One region of the Chryseobacterium culicis genome, then DNA from elsewhere that is predicted to be linked to it. Evidence: riboswitches for the same ligand, from Rfam matches in the RefSeq annotation. Region 1 holds a riboswitch; each other region holds the start of a gene.
The links. A riboswitch is a leader RNA that binds a small molecule or an ion and turns the genes downstream of it on or off. The one in region 1 is predicted to bind S-adenosylmethionine.
Positions count from the first base shown of each region.

Region 2: it holds a riboswitch for S-adenosylmethionine, as region 1 does, so the genes downstream of both, CQ022_RS20110 (TonB-dependent receptor plug domain-containing protein) here and CQ022_RS16495 (alpha/beta fold hydrolase) in region 1, are expected to answer to the same signal.
Region 3: it holds a riboswitch for S-adenosylmethionine, as region 1 does, so the genes downstream of both, CQ022_RS20470 (TonB-dependent receptor plug domain-containing protein) here and CQ022_RS16495 (alpha/beta fold hydrolase) in region 1, are expected to answer to the same signal.

Region 1 covers NZ_PCPP01000002.1:746,603-749,790, forward strand. Annotated here, with positions in the region: gene CQ022_RS16490 (MGH1-like glycoside hydrolase domain-containing protein) at 1-1,261, opposite strand, end outside; SAM riboswitch class I at 1,450-1,557, shown strand; gene CQ022_RS16495 (alpha/beta fold hydrolase) at 1,618-2,562, shown strand; gene CQ022_RS16500 (ACT domain-containing protein) at 2,562-3,188, shown strand, end outside.
Region 2 covers NZ_PCPP01000005.1:79,094-82,281, reverse strand. Annotated here, with positions in the region: gene CQ022_RS20110 (TonB-dependent receptor plug domain-containing protein) at 1-1,582, opposite strand, end outside; SAM riboswitch class I at 1,676-1,781, opposite strand; gene CQ022_RS20105 (alpha-amylase family glycosyl hydrolase) at 2,053-3,188, opposite strand, start outside.
Region 3 covers NZ_PCPP01000005.1:158,146-161,333, forward strand. Annotated here, with positions in the region: gene CQ022_RS20465 (outer membrane beta-barrel protein) at 1-1,033, opposite strand, end outside; SAM-I-IV-variant riboswitch at 1,152-1,249, shown strand; gene CQ022_RS20470 (TonB-dependent receptor plug domain-containing protein) at 1,550-3,188, shown strand, end outside.

The DNA.
Region 1 (3,188 bases):
GATCCCATGTAGCATACCACGGATATTCCCATTTATCAGGCATGGAAATAATATCTTTATTATGAAGATGATTCCATTCAGTATTTCTTACATATTCATTGAAATTTCTTGGAGCTTCAAAATTAGGATCTCCTTTCAGCCATTTTCCGATATTGTAATGATAGAACTGCTTATTCCAGAGAAGTCCTGCAAAAGCCTGTCGCTGAACATTTCTTTCATCTTCATTAACAGTATCATTCTGAATTCCTTTATAAAACTCTTCGGCTTCAGCTTGACGGGTTTCAAAAATAGAGTCAAAGTTTTCAAAAGGCTTGTCTGCCTCATCAGGACATAGCCTGAACTCAAAAACTTTCGATTCCCCGGCATCAATACTCTCATCAATAAGAAAAGCAGCTTTGCTTCCTCTTTTTTCAGGATTTACAGTGTTTCCCTGATGAATAATAAAATCATTAATTCCATCCTTAAAATAGGTATTTTCAGATGGGGGAGCTCCATAAAGCTTTGGAGTATTGGTTTCATTGTCACAAAATACACTTTGGGCATTTGAATTTCGGGAATACAGTTTCCTGATTGAAATACTGTCGTGTCCAATATTGATACTTCCGTCATGAGAAGTATTGAGTTCTCCTTTATAAGTATTATATCCCCATTTCCAGTTGTTTCTAAACCATAGAGTAGGAGCCACAAGAATAGGAGCAGCATGCTGACTTCGGTTGCAGACTGTTACTCTGGCCAGAATATCATTGTGATCAGCTTTACAATATTCGATGAAAATATCAAAATATTCATCATTATCGAAAATTCCGGTATCGAAAATTTCATACTCCGGTTCTTTCTTACTGCGTTTTCCGTTTTCTGCAACAAGCTCATCATAAGGAAACGCATTGATAGGATATTTATATACCATCTTCATATAGCTATGAGTAGGTGTATTATCCAGATAATAAAAGATTTCTTTGATGTCTTCTCCATGATTCCCCTGAGGGTTACTCAATCCGAAGAATCGTTCTTTTACCATTTTATCTTTCTTATTCCAAAACGAAAAAGCAAAACAGAACAGCTGCTTTACATCAGAAATTCCGGCGATGCCTTCCTCTCCCCAGCGGTAAGTGTAGCTTTCAGCATTATTATGATTGGTAAAATTCCAGGCGTTTCCGTTTGGGCTATAATCTTCCCGTACATTTCCCCACTGCCGGTTGCTTACATAAGGTCCCCAGTTTTTCCATTTGGTATCTTGTAATCTTTCTTTTTCAGCGGTCATATCTCATCATTTTTCCATACGAAGTTAGTTTTTTTGAGAAGTAATTCCAATTTTTTTCATCTGAATAATTATTAATATAGTCTTGAAATACTTGTGTTTAAGGGCTTTTAAAAATATTAAAATAATTTTTTTTTGAAATTAAAAGAAAAGAACTACCTTTGCATCATTCGTTCATTCAAATATTGAAAATGTTATCAAGAAAGGTTGAGGGATTAGACCCTATGAAACCTTAGCAACCCTTTGTGCAAGCAAAGAAGGTGCTACGTTCTACCAAAATTATTTTGGACAGATAACTTACTGAAGTTCTTTTCAGCCATTTCCTGTGGCATTTTCAATTGTATTAAAATTTAATAGAATTGAAAACAGAACTAAACTATATTAATCTTTCGTATCAAACTTATTCTCAAAAGGAATACAATATCTCATTAAGCTATCAGCTTTTTGGGAAAGATCTGTTTACAGCCCCTATCATTTTAATCAACCATGCTCTTACCGGAAACTCAAATGTATCCGGAGAAAAAGGCTGGTGGAAACAATTGGTAGGAGATAATCAGGTTGTTGATACTGATCAATACACTGTTCTGTGTTTCAATATACCCGGAAACGGATATGACAATTTTTTAATTGAAGACTATGAAGACTTCACTCCTTCAGATATCGCTGCGATATTTCTGAAAGGGCTTGAAGCTTTACAAATCAAAAATATATATGCCATTATTGGAGGTTCTCTGGGAGGAGGGATTGCCTGGGAAATGCTTGCCAAGCAGCCGGATCTCGCAGAAATATTTATTCCCATAGCCTGTGATTATAGAACACACGATTGGCTGCATGCTCAATGTCTGGTTCAGAATTTCTTATTGAATGATAAAGAAGAGCCATTACAGAAAGCAAGAATTCATGCCATGTTGTGTTACAGAACTCCACAATCACTCAATGACAGATTTCAAAACCAATATAATAAGGAAAATCAACGCCTGGAATCAGAAGACTGGTTGGTTTATCATGGTAATACATTAAACGAAAGATTTAGTTTAAAAGCATACAAGCTGATGAATCATCTCCTGATGAATATCAATGCTGATGAAACAGCACTGGAGAGCATACAGGCACGAATGCACATGATCTCCGTAGATACAGACTTATTCTTCCCTGCTTCTGAAATCCGAATGTGTTTTGAAAACTTAAAAGAGAAAAATAAGGATGTTTCTTATCACGAGATCCAATCTATACACGGGCATGATGCCTTCCTAATGGAATATCAACAATTAAATAATATCATAAAAAACATTTTACAGAAGTAATGAAAAATGCTAACGAAATAAAATTTTTGAAGAACAGATCAATCGTCAAATTTGAAGGAGAGGATTTCCTTGGAGAAATCGGGATTGACGGACGTATTTTTAAAGCGCTTACTTTAGCGCGTATCAGTGTAGGAGTGATTTCTCAACAAGCTATAGAAAACGGAATCTCTATTTTGGTTCACGAAAATGATGCAGAAAAAGCGGTTGCTTGTCTTATTGATGAATTCGAAACAGAAAGAAAATCTGGAAAAGTTTCTCAGATCTATAGTATCAATAATGTTTCTGTGATTGGTTTCGTAGCAGAAGATTTCAATAAAGTCTTTGCTGAACTGGCCAGAAACAATGTTTTCCCATTATTGCTGAATCAGGTAGCCGGAGAAAATAGAGTCAACATCGTAGTGACTTCTTCACAGGATGAAAAAACAAGAAATATCATAGAATCTGAAATTTTCAAAAAACCAAAAACAGTTCATCTGGCAATTATTGGTCATGGAAACGTAGGAAAAACCCTGATAGAACAGGTGTTGGAATCTGCAGAAGAAATTAAGAAACGTAAAAAAATAGACCTTAAAGTAGTTGCTGTAGCCAACTCAAAGAAAATAGCCTTCAATAAAAAAGGATTTGAT
Region 2 (3,188 bases), on a different contig from region 1:
CTGTTCCCACAGCTGCTCTAATTGCATAATTTTTTACAAATTCATATCGCACTGCTAATTTCCCATTCAGGGTATTTCCAAAATCTGAATAATTTTCAAATCTGGCAGCAGCGTCAATATTCAGTTTTTTATCCAGATCATAGGAAACATCTGCATATACTGCCGTGGAATGTCTGTCTTTTTTCACTGCATTGTTTGGAGAGAATCCGATAAAAGATTGAGATCCGCCCGCTCCAAGCACTGTTGATCCTTCAGTGGCAACATTTCCGTTGGTGTCATATTGGGTATAAGAAGCTTCATCACCGGGTTTGATCTGGTATTGTTCCAATCTGAACTCTCCCCCGAATCCGATATTGAAACGGTTTATCTTTTTGGAAACATCAAGATTAATTGTGTTTTGAAGAAAGCTGTGTGCTCCAGCATAAAAACGGGTTGGTGAATTTGCTCCTAGAGATGCATTATTGGTATTGCTAACATTGTAATTGAATGTATTGCTTCCGAATGTATTGCTAAGGTCAAAAAACCAATCATTAACATTATATTTTGCTCCTACAGCATAGGAGACATCATACACTTGTGATCCGAGATTTGCCTGAAATCCGTTCGGATAAATGGATGAAACCACATTAGACGTTTCGCTTGGAAGTCTTCTGAAACCAAACCCTTTTCCTTCTTTGATGCTGAAGCCTCCAAAAGAATAGATTTTAAATTGATCATTAAAAGGGTATTCTGCATTGAAAAACAACTGTCCCTGTCTGATCTGTGCATCTCCGATCTGAAAATTAAAATCGTCACGGGTTAATCCTCGTTCTTTAATCTTTGCATCATCTGCTGCTCTTGCCGCTTCCGGATCATCAGCAAATGCATAGGCAAAATTATTTCCAAAAATATCCAGATCATGATTTTGAGTTCGTGTTGTTTTTCCTCTATGGCTTAATTGTAGGGAAAGGTTGATATAACCCTCTTTTTTTCCTAATGAAGTCCCATAATTGGCTCCTGCCTGATAAGTATCCCCATCATTTCTTCCAGTCAATCCATACGTAAGACTTGCTGAGGCTCCCGTATTTTTTTTAAGAATAATATTGATCACTCCTGCAATGGCATCAGAACCGTATTGTGCTGCAGCTCCATCTCTTAACACTTCTATTCTATCAATCGCAATGACAGGAATTGTACTTAAATCTGTTCCTACAGATCCGTTTCCAACAGTATTCTGATAATTAACTAAAGAGGTAGAATGTCTTCTTTTTCCGTTAAGTAAAACCAGGATCTGATCTGACCCCATTCCTCTTAAGGTTACAGGATCAATATGCTCTGTCCCATCAGAAGCAGACTGTCTCACGGCATTAAACGATGGAATCACATAGTTCAGGAGATCCTGAGCCGTCATTTGTGGAGAACTTCTTTGTATTTTGTCAATATTAATAACATCTACAGGAACTGGTGTTTCCAGTTTTGTTCTTTTGACATTTCGGTTTCCGACAATGATGATATCTTCTATTTCTTTGCCTTTCTCCTCATTCTCCTGAGCAGCGACTAACATTGCCCCAAGCAATAATACAGCTGTGCTTAATTTTTTCATTTTTGTTCTTGCCAATTAATAATACGAGTCTGACGGATCTTTCCGCAGATACACAAGACTTCAAGAAATGGAATTCATATAGAATATTGACTTCACTTATCTCCCCCTCCGGGTTGGAATTAGCACCTTTACACTTCTGGAATCGTGCAGGTTGCTAAGGTTTCACCGGGCCAAATCCCTCCACCTTTCTTGATAAATCTACTGCAAAAGTAGACTATTTTTTTAAATATACAAAAAAGCAGATCTGCTGTACTGCAAATCTGCCTTTCATTATTTTATAGAACTTGTTTACACTTTTATTTTTGAAACATTAAGATGATATTAAGGTGATAAGAGTATTAAGATAAGCTTCGCTTTAAGCTTAAAAATCAGAATAATTCATCTTAACTACCCTTTATTTCTTAAATCCTTCTTAATGGTTTTACTATATTCAACATTTTTGATAAGTTAAACAACTTTATAATTTGTTTTTATTTGATCATCATCTTTTGAATGGCAATTCCGGTGTCCGATTTCAGCTGTACCAGATAGGTTCCCGGTGGATAACTGATTTTCGTTTCATGAGTACCGTTTTCTTTATCTAGCTTGAAAGAGTCCAGCTTTTTACCCGTCATATCAAAAATTAAAATTTCTCCGTTTTTTGCTTTATTGAAAATGAATCGAGCGATTCCGTTTTGTATCGGATTGTCTCCAACCTGAAGGGACAATTTGTTTCCTGCATTGATATCCATTGTTGACAAAGCACCTGCATAGTTTCCAAATATTCTGAATTCTCCAGGCTGTAAAGTAATCGGAGTTGTTGTAGAAGCCACATTCGAAATACTATCATCCATCAGATTCTGCCATTGACCTGTGTAAGGGAAATAAGGCACCACATTTTGGGAAGAAGTAGTATAATTAGCCAATACTACTATATTTTTTATTCCAGTTGTAATTGCTGCATCATACACATAAATTCTCGTGATCAGCCCATTGGGATCATTCGTAAGGTTATTGGATTCTATACTGTACGTTTTAGATTTAAAAACCTGATGGGTATTTCTGATATTGATGATTTTAGCCCATGTATCATAAACTGCTTTTCTGTTTGCATTGGTATCATATCCTAATGTAAATGCAACAGGTTTCTCATCTGTTCTGCATCCGCTGTCGATAGTTCCGTTAGCACATCTGTTGATGCTGAATTCATATCCCAATTCTCCAAACTGCCAGATCATTTTCGGACCGGGAATGGTAAAGAACGTGGCACCGAAAGTTTTCATCCTTTCAAGAGCTGTATTCAGGTTTTTAACATCATAGCTCCCATTAGTGGAGCCATAGGCAAGGTTTTTAAACATCAGCCTTTCTTCATCATGGCTTTCTCCATATCCTACAGCACTCATATTGGTAAAACCATGAAGACTGTGATTCATACGGTCATAATTGCTGTTTTCCTGATACCCCATTGTATTCTGGTTGTAAGGCTCTGTCTGCTTATTCCAAAGCATAACGCCTTTTCCTTCTACTATCCTGTAGTTTGCCCATTGCTGTTCCTCTGCATCAGTTCCCAGATGTTCAAAAATCATGTAAGAATTCGGGTCTATAGCCCACTGTCTGTCAGCATAAT
Region 3 (3,188 bases), on a different contig from region 1:
TGTTCAGAATATCTTTCAACCCATTGGTAGGGCTATTGATTGGCAGATTTGGAGCAGCTGCAAATGTACCATCCTGAAAGAAATTGTCCTGAGAAAACTTACTGTCTGATCTGGTATACCCAAACTGGAAGTCCAGTTTTTGAGATTTATCAGCAAAACGTTTCTGATACGTTACTACAGCTTCCTGTCTCAAATTATTGGTATGAGCCACATCCGAAGACGTATAAAATGCCTCTCTTAAATCCTTAGGGTTATTCTCAAAAGGCAAATCTCCATGCCCGTCACTTAAAGTGTAGTTGTCATTATTGTTGTGATAAATATCGTAGTTCAATAATAATCTGTCCTGCCCTAAATCAAAAGTCAATCCTGATTTTGCAAAATATCCGCGTCCATATCTGTCGGTATGACTCGTTAAAAGCTCATCCTGCTGGCCATTCAGCATACTTTCACGGTAATTTTGTCCTACGTTCAGCTGCCATCCGAAATATTTATTTCTGGCATTTAAATTAACAGAATTGGTTGTTCTGCTTCTGTATTTGTCATAATTCGTGAAAGAATAATTCCCCGAATAAGTAGCTGTTAAATATTTATTGGCATTTTTGTTGGTGATAATATTCATGATAGCGCCTCCGGAAGTAGCCGGAAACTCAGCTCCAGGCTGGGTAATTACCTCAATTCTTTCTACAGAATTAGCGGGCATTCCTTCCAGGAAAGAGTTCAACTCATTGGATGTGATGTTCAGAGGTCTTCCGTTAAGATATACTTCCAGCATTTTTCCCTGATACATCATTCCAGCAATATCGGTAGATACAAGTCCGGGAAGTTTTTTTATTCCTTCCAGAACGTTTCCGTTATTCAGTTGAGGTTGCTCAGAAAAGTCAAAAATAGTACGGTCTGCTTTTTGTTCAACTGCTTTTTTAGTTTTGGTGATGACTACTCCTTCAATTTGTTTTTCCTGAGGTTTATTATTTTTTTCCTGAGAGAAAACAACGACAGAGCTTAACAAGGATAATGCGAAAATCGTTTTTTTCATAATGTTTTACTGATATCCGGTTAGACGCTGAAAAACAGAATTTGTTACGGTAAAATTGTGAAAATCGAAAAATTAAGCTGAAATTTTTTTTATTTCCGAAATAATTATATCTTTGCCAGGTAATTATCAAGAATCTCTAGATGGGATAGCAACCTGCAAAAACAAGCAAGGTGCTGCAATCGATAAGCCGGATCTTCCGGAAAAAATGTTTATCATTCTATCATTACTCCCATCTTGAATTTTTGTTTTAAAGTTAAAATCAAATGTTTAAAGACAAGGGAAATCACCTTACATCAGTAATTTTTTATTCTTCGGATCATGAAGTGAGTCTTCATTATTCTGATATGTTTTCATGCCATTTCTACATGCGCATGCATTGTTGTTTCTAGCCTTCTCTATTTCTAAAAAATAATACAAACATTTCGAAAATCGATGGTAACCTTAAAATATAGGGTTACAGGATTTGTATTGTTCAAAAAACAATTTTTAACAACAAAAAAGTTAACAACAAACAACATGCATAATTTCAAGAAAAAAATCTTTGTTCCTTCTATTGCGCTTATCTCAACATTTTATTATGCGCAGACAGATACCTTACAATCAAAGAAAATAGATGATGTGGTCATCCTTGGATCAAGAGGATCCGGAAGATCATTGACAGATACTCCCGTTCCCGTAGATATCATTAATATCTCAAAAATTTTAAAACAAAGCCCAACGAACAATATCAGTCAGGCTTTGAATTATATTGTACCCTCATTTTCATCCACCTCACACACGGTCAACGATGGAACTGATTTTGTAGATCCTGCACTTTTAAGAGGATTAGGTCCGGATCAGGTTTTAGTTTTACTCAATGGAAAAAGAAGATATCAGTCTTCCCTTATCAATGTTACCCTCACACCGGGAAGAGGCTCTGTGGGAACCGACCTTAATGCTATTCCGGCCTTTGCTTTAGAAAAAATTGAGGTTTTAAGAGACGGAGCTTCTGCTCAATATGGTTCAGATGCCATTGCTGGGGTAGTTAATCTCGGTTTGAAAAAAAGATTAGGACTTTCCGGGCAGGTATTTTTAGGAGGATATGCTTCGCCTGTTGCCAATAATTTCACAGGTGGGGTAGATGGGCAGACCATTTCTGTAGATCTTAATTATGGTGCTAAAATAGGGAAATCCGGATTTTTTAACATTACAGGTTCTGCGCAGTACCGTGATCCTTATTCAAGAGCTGGAGTAAGAGAAGGAGATATTTATAATGCTTATAATGCCATTAATTACAGAGCATTGCAGGATGGAGTTAATATTGACGGTTTGTATAAAAACATTACCAATACTTCCAATACTCAGCAGATTATCAATACCGTTAAACAATATGCAGCCAAGGTAGATTATTTTGGTTCTGATTTTCAATCCCAGATTTCGGGAGCAAACAGTATTGCTGACCTTCAAAAAATATTAGGTAAAGATTTTACTTCTCAGGAACTTAATTACAGAGGGTTGGAGAGACAAGATTTCAGTCTGAGAGCCGGGCAGTCTAAGTTGCAGTCCGGGCAGTTATTTTTCAATTCTGAAATTCCTGTTAATGATGAGTGGAAAGTATATTCTTTTGGTGGCTATAGCTATCGTCTTGGAAATGCCGGAGGATTTTACAGACTTCCGAATAATGAAAGAAACATCAATGCCGTTACCCCCAATGGATATCTTCCTCAGATTGAAGCTGCTGTAAATGATTATTCTCTTGCTGCCGGAATTAAAGGGAAATGGAATGGCTGGAATGTGGATTTCAGCAATACATTCGGGAAGAATACTTTTGGTTTTGGGGTGGTAAATACGTTTAATGCCTCGCTTACAGACAGCTCTCCGAGAACTTTTGATGCCGGAGGATCTGAATTCTCACAAAATACCGTCAATCTGGATTTCTCCAAAAAATATGATGTTCTGAAAGGATTGAACATTGCATTTGGGGGTGAATACCGACACGAAAATTATAAAGTAAATGCAGGAAAAGAAAATTCCTACGTTTCTTACGATATTTTTGGGCGTGTAGTAACCGCTAAAACTCCTGAAAATGAAAAAGTAACCGACTTTTTTGGAAGTATAAGACCAGCCGGAGCTCAGGTTTTTCCAGGTTTTAGTCCGGAAAATGCAGTTTCAGGAA